One region of the Burkholderia sp. GW821-FHT14F03 genome, then DNA from elsewhere that is predicted to be linked to it. Evidence: riboswitches for the same ligand, from Rfam matches in the RefSeq annotation. Region 1 holds a riboswitch; the other holds the start of a gene.
What was found. Region 1 has a riboswitch for thiamine pyrophosphate ahead of thiC (phosphomethylpyrimidine synthase ThiC). Riboswitches for the same ligand answer to the same signal wherever they lie in the genome.
Positions count from the first base shown of each region.

Region 1 (3,404 bases):
CGAACAGCCAGGCCTGCACGCGATCGTTCGCGCGCGACACCTTGTCGAGAAAATCGTTGACCGACGCGTCGTCCTGCAGCGAGCAGCCGGTCAGCATCGCGAGCCCGCCCAGCGTCAGCACGCGCCGGCCGAACAGCCGACGGGCCGGTTGTTCGAGCGTCTTGCGCACGTCGATCTCGAGCGCGGCGCGATCGATCCGCGGCGCGGCCTTGCGCGCGGGTGGGTCGTCCTGGATGGACATGATCGGAACTCCTTTCAACGGCCGCGCAGCATCGCGAGGAGCGAGCGCGGCACCAGCAGCGCCATCGCGACGTGCACGACGAAAAACGCGACGAGAAACGCCATCGCCCAGAAATGCACGACGCGCGCGCGGTCATAACCGCCGAATGCCTCGCGCAGCAGCGGAAACTGCACCGACTTCCAGATCACGAGCCCGGACAACACGAGCAGCGTGAGATCCGCGAGCGCGGCGACATAGGCGGCGCGCTGCACCGCGTTGTAAACCGACAGATCGTCGTGCGACAGCCGTCCGCGCAGCGCGGCCCACGCGTCGCGCAGCACGGCGCGCGGCGACAGCGGCCAGAACTTGCGGCGCAGGCGTCCCGTCGCGACGCCCAGCGCGAGATCGCCGAGCCCGTTGAGGAACAGCAGCCACATCGCGGCGAAATGCCATTGCAGCGCGCCGCCGAGCCAGCCGCCGAGCGTGAGCCCGTGCGGAAACGTGAAGCCGGCGTAGATCGGCGAGGCGTCGTAGATGCGCCAGCCGGACAGCACCATCGTGACGGCCGCCAGCGCGTTCAGCCAGTGGCAGACCCGCACCCAGACCGGGTGGACGACGCGTTCGCGGCGCGCCGCGGGCGGCCGCATGGGGGAATGGGAAACATGCATCGCGTGACCTCCTGGCTGTCACGGCGGCCCCGCGCGCCCCGGCCCGAAAAAGCGCCGCCCGCGCGGGGGCGCGGACGGCCAAGGCCAAGCGGGGAGCGCGCGGGCGCTCAGTTCGACATCGGGCTCATCTTGTCGTCCTTCATCGGCTTCTTCATGCCGTCCTTCGACATCGCATCCTTCTTCATACCGTCCTTCGACATCGCGTCTTTCTTCATACCGTCCTTGGACATCGCGTCTTTCTTCATGCCGTCCTTGGACATCGCGTCTTTCGCCATGGCGTCCTTCGCCATCGCGCCGTTCGACATCGCATCGTTCTGCGCATGGGCGACGCCTGCGGCAGAGAACGCGAACGCGGCGAGGCAGGCGGCCAACAGGGAATGTTTCATGGGATGACTCCGTCATCTTGTTAGAGGAGTCGATTGGTCGGCGCACACCGCGCGATCTGACAGCCGCCCATGAAATTATTTTCGCGGCCGCACCCCGCCGCCGCACTTAAGATCTGTCCCCGGTTGAAACCGCCGCCGACCCGGTGTATCTTGTGCGCTTGCTAACGCGGGGGTCCTGCCTTGCGCCAGATCAGACATTTGGTGCGCGGCGGGTGAGAAATACCCTTTGAACCTGATCTGGATAATGCCAGCGCAGGGAAGCGTCCGGGTTTCACCGTCGTTCTTCAGATGAATCCCGTCGCGTCGCGAGTCTCGTCTCCTGCTTAGCGCCCCACATTCGCTTTGCATGGGATCCGGGCAAGTACTGAAGCGCCGGCCCGGGTCCTGCACCCGAGCCAGCGCCCAGCGCTCGATCGGATCGACACAGGAGATCGCATGAACGCCAACCCCAAGTTCCTTTCCGCCGATGCGCGCGTCGACGCCGCCGCCATTGCCCCGCTGCCGAACTCGCGCAAGATCTACGTGGCGGGCTCGCAGCCGGACATCCGCGTGCCGATGCGCGAGATCACCCAGGCCGACACCCCGACCGGCTTCGGCGGCGAGAAGAACCCGCCGATCTATGTGTACGACACCTCCGGCCCCTACACCGATCCGGACGCCAAGATCGACATCCGCTCGGGCCTGCCCGCGCTGCGCCAGGGCTGGATCGAGTCGCGCGGCGACACCGAGGCGCTCGACGGCCTCACGAGCGAATACGGCCTCGAACGCGCGCAGGACCCGAAGACGGCCGAGCTGCGCTTCCCGGGCCTGCACCGCAACCCGCGCCGCGCCAAGGCGGGCAAGAACGTCACCCAGATGCACTACGCGCGCCAGGGCATCATCACGCCGGAAATGGAATACATCGCGATCCGCGAGAACCAGCGCCGCGCCGAGTACCTGGAAAACCTGAAGGCAAGCGGCCCGAACGGCGCGAAGCTCGCCGCGATGATGGGCCGCCAGCATCCGGGCCAGGCGTTCGGCGCCGCCGCCTACGGCACGGGCGCGCCCGCCGAGATCACGCCGGAGTTCGTGCGCGACGAAATCGCGCGCGGCCGCGCGATCATCCCGGCGAACATCAACCACCCGGAATCGGAGCCGATGATCATCGGCCGCAACTTCCTCGTGAAGATCAACGCGAACATCGGCAACTCGGCCGTGACGTCGTCGATCGGCGAGGAAGTCGACAAGATGACCTGGGCGATCCGCTGGGGCGGCGACACGGTGATGGACCTGTCGACCGGCAAGCATATCCACGAAACCCGTGAATGGATCATCCGCAACAGCCCGGTGCCGATCGGCACGGTGCCGATCTACCAGGCGCTGGAAAAGGTCAACGGCAAGGCCGAGGACCTGACCTGGGAAATCTTCCGCGACACGCTGATCGAGCAGGCCGAGCAAGGCGTCGACTACTTCACGATCCACGCGGGCGTGCGCCTGCAATACGTGCCGCTGACCGCGAACCGCATGACGGGCATCGTGTCGCGCGGCGGCTCGATCATGGCCAAGTGGTGCCTCGCGCACCACAAGGAAAGCTTCCTGTACGAGCACTTCGAAGAGATCTGCGAAATCATGAAGGCCTACGACGTGAGCTTCTCGCTCGGCGACGGCCTGCGCCCCGGCTCGATCTACGACGCGAACGACGAAGCGCAGCTCGGCGAGCTGAAGACGCTCGGCGAGCTGACCCAGATCGCGTGGAAGCACGACGTGCAGGTGATGATCGAAGGCCCGGGCCACGTGCCGATGCAGCTGATCAAGGAAAACATGGATCTGCAGCTCGAGTGGTGCAAGGAAGCGCCGTTCTACACGCTCGGGCCGCTCACGACCGACATCGCGCCGGGCTACGACCACATCACGTCGGGCATCGGCGCGGCGATGATCGGCTGGTTCGGCACCGCGATGCTGTGCTATGTGACGCCGAAGGAGCACCTGGGGCTGCCGAACAAGGACGACGTGAAGGAAGGGATCATCACGTACAAGCTCGCCGCGCACGCGGCCGACCTGGCCAAGGGCCATCCGGGCGCGCAGGTGCGCGACAACGCGCTGTCGAAGGCGCGCTTCGAGTTCCGCTGGGAAGACCAGTTCAACATCGGC
Region 1 covers NZ_JBXAPG010000041.1:709-4,112, forward strand. The annotation lists gene AC1RQF_RS24730 (molybdopterin-dependent oxidoreductase) at 1-241, opposite strand, end outside; partial or broken gene AC1RQF_RS24735 (cytochrome b/b6 domain-containing protein) at 256-840, opposite strand; gene AC1RQF_RS24740 (pentapeptide MXKDX repeat protein) at 996-1,274, opposite strand; TPP riboswitch at 1,433-1,551, shown strand; gene thiC (phosphomethylpyrimidine synthase ThiC) at 1,710-3,404, shown strand, end outside.

Region 2 (3,404 bases), on a different contig from region 1:
CGCGTCGGCGGAAGGAAGGGACGTCATCGAAGAATCCTGGTTGGGCCGGAAGCGGCGGCGTCAGCCGCCCGCCACCGGATGCACGACATCGAGCCGGTCGCCGCCGGCGAGCGCACGCGCCGCGTGCTGGGTGCGCGCGACGAACGCGCCGTTCAGGGCCACCGCGAACGGCGGCGTCGCGCCGTACGCGGCGAGGGCGTCGGCGACCGTCGCGCCGTCGGGCAGGGTCAGCATCTGTTGATTGATCTGGATGTCCATCATGCGAAAAGTCGGTATCGGTTCGGCGCGGCGCTCACGCGGGCTCGCGCACCTCGCCCAGTTGCAGCAGCGCCGGCCAGCGGGCGTCGGCGCGCCAGGCGGCAAACGTATCGGCATCCGTCACCCGGCGTTCGAGCAGCGCGCGCGCGAAACGCGCCGCCTGATCCGCCACCTCCGGCGCGATCATGAAGCCGTGGCGGTACAGGCCGTTGACGGCCAGCCGCGCGCCGCCGTCCCAGACCAGCGCCGGTCGGTGGTCGGGCAGCGTCGGCCGGCATTGCGCGTTGAGTTCGAGTATGCGCGCCTCGCCGAAGGCCGGATGCACGGAAAACGCGGCGCTCAGCAGTTCGAGCGCCGAGCGCACGCTGACGGGCGACATGTCCTCGCCCTCCACCTCGGTCGCGCCGATCACGTACAGGTCATGCTCCTTCGGCGCGATGTAGAGCGGGTAGCGCGGATGCAGCAGCCGCACCGGACGGCTCAGGCCGATACCCGGCGCGTGCACGCGCGCCACCTCGCCGCGGATCCCGCGCAGCGTCGGGAACACCTGCTTCGCGCCCAGCCCGCGGCAATCGATCGTGACGCGCGCCGCCGGCGCGGTCGCGAGATCGACCACGGTATTCCAGTGCGTCTCGACGCCGCGCTCGGCCAGGCCGGCCGCGAATGCATGCAAGGTCTGGCGGTTGTCGAGCTGGCCCTCGCGCGGCAGCAGCAGGCCGCGCGCGAAGCGACCGCCGAGCGCGGGCTCGGCCGCGTCGACCTGCGCGCCGGCAAGCGGCACGAAGCCGCCGTCGACCAGCGCCGCCGGCGCGTTCGCGCGCACCCGGCGCTCGAACAGCGGCGCCTCGGCGCGATCCGCGTGATGCCAGACCACGAGCGTGCCGTTGCGCTGGAAGAACACCGGCTCCGGCAGTTCGGCGAGCCACGCGGGCCAGCGCTCGAGCGACGCGGCGCCCAGTTCGGTGATCAGCAGTTCCGCGCTCGCCGCCTCGGCGAGCGGCGCGAGCATCGCGGCGGCCACCCAGGCGGCCGCGCCCGACCCGGCCGCGTCGCCGCGCTCGACGAGCACGACGCGATGGCCCTCGCCCGCCAGCCGCCATGCGACCAGCCGACCGACCAGGCCGCCGCCCAGCACCGCGAAATCGGCTTGCGATCCGAGCGGCGTCATGAGCGCCCCCCCGCCCGCGCAGCAGCGCGACAGCAGGACCACGGGAAACATACAAATGAAGAATGAACGGTCATCGAATCCTTCCGCAACACGCGGCGCGCGCACCCAAAAGGACGAAACCGGCAGCCAGGGCCGGCCGGGCGTGCGAGGCGCTGGCGAAACGGGAATGACGGCCAGCGCGGCCCGGCGGGATCGGAAACTTCCCGCGCCGGTATTACCCGGATCGGGTGCGAAGGGTCTCTCTCAGCCTCGTCGCGCCACGCCCGTCGCCGGGCGGCTGGCGTGCAAAGCACCCCTGTTTCGTCGGCGGTCATTAGACCATAAAAGCGGAAACGGCCGCAAACCGGCGCCTGCGGCAAAATCGCCCGACGCCCCGCCGCGCTGGCACAATGCCCGATGATCGGGCCGGGTCCGGTCGCGCCCGGCCCGCGCGTTAAGGGCCGTTTAAGCCGCGCCCCACACAATCGGCGCACGCCCGCCGCCATGCGGCACTGTTTTCAGGCGCGCCGCGCGCGGCGCGGTATCCGGTCCACTCATCAGGACGCCCATGAGCCAATCGCCCCCCTCCGCCCGCCCCGATCCGCACGATCCCGCCGCGTCCGCGCGCGACGTGTCGGCGTGGCGGCTCATCAAGCCCTACTGGGTCTCGTCCGAATGGAAGATCGCCTGGACGCTGTTCATCACGATCATCGCGATCAACCTGCTGATGGTCGCGATCAACGTCAAGCTCAACAAGTGGAACGCGCAGTTCTACAACGCGCTGGAATCGAAGGACGTCCACGACTTCCCGCACCTGCTGCTCGTGTTCAGCGGGCTCGCATTCGCGTACATCATCCTGTTCGTCTACGGCCGCTACCTGCGGCAGATGCTCGGCTTCCGCTGGCGGCAGTGGCTCACCGAGCGCTTCCTGGAGGAATGGCTCGGCGCGCGCGCGTTCTACCGGATCGAACGCGACCGCCTCGCCGACAACCCCGACCAGCGGATCAGCGACGATCTCGCGTCGTTCGCCACCACCACGCTCGCGCTGACCCTCGACCTGCTGTCGACGGTCGTCACGCTCGTGTCGTTCGTGACGATCCTCTGGTCGCTCGCGGGCGCGCTCACCATCACGCTCGGCGGCTCGCCGGTCATGATCCCCGGCTACATGGTGTGGGCCGCCGCGCTGTACGCCATATTCGGCTCGCTGATGACGCACTGGTTCGGCCACCAGCTCGTGCCGCTCAACTACCAGCAGCAGCGGGTCGAGGCCGACTTCCGCTTCGGCCTGATCCGGATCCGCGAGAACGCCGAGCAGATCGCGTTCTACGACGGCGAGCGCAGGGAGCGCGACAACGTCAACGGCGTGTTCGCGCACATCAAGGACAACTGGTGGCGCATCATGCGCTACACCAAGCGGCTCTCGTTCGTGCTCAGCTTCTACGGCCAGATCGCGATCATCTTCCCGATCGTGGTCGCCGCGCCGCGCTACTTCGCGGGCGCGTTCTCGTTCGGCGTGCTGATGCAGATCCGCGCCGCGTTCGACACCGTCAGCGAATCGTTCTCGTGGTTCATCAACAGCTACGGCACGCTCGTCGAATGGCGCGCGACCGTCAACCGTCTGCGCGAATTCAAGCGCGTCGCGCATGCGTCGCACAATGAGCGCGCCGAGGCCGCGGCCCACGGCCACGGCGGCATCGCGCTGCGCCAGGTCGACGCCGACCGGGTCGCGACGGCCGGCCTGCGGCTCGCGCTGCCCGACGGCCAGCCGCTCGCGACGATCGGCGACATCGCGATCCGCCCCGGCTCGCGCTGGCTCGTGCGCGGCGCCTCCGGGGCCGGCAAGAGCACGCTGATGCGCGCGCTGGCGGGCCTGTGGCCGTTCGGCGACGGCGCGATCGACGCGCCGTCCGGCGCGCGCATGATGTTCGTCCCGCAGCAGAGCTACCTGCCGATCGGCACGCTGAAGGCGGCGCTCGCGTATCCGTCGGGCGCCGACGCG
Region 2 covers NZ_JBXAPG010000033.1:54,472-57,875, reverse strand. The annotation lists gene AC1RQF_RS21990 (thiazole synthase) at 1-27, opposite strand, end outside; gene thiS (sulfur carrier protein ThiS) at 61-258, opposite strand; gene AC1RQF_RS21980 (FAD-dependent oxidoreductase) at 293-1,426, opposite strand; TPP riboswitch at 1,610-1,733, opposite strand; gene AC1RQF_RS21975 (ABC transporter ATP-binding protein/permease) at 1,974-3,404, shown strand, end outside.
Region 2: it holds a riboswitch for thiamine pyrophosphate, as region 1 does, so the genes downstream of both, AC1RQF_RS21980 (FAD-dependent oxidoreductase) here and thiC (phosphomethylpyrimidine synthase ThiC) in region 1, are expected to answer to the same signal.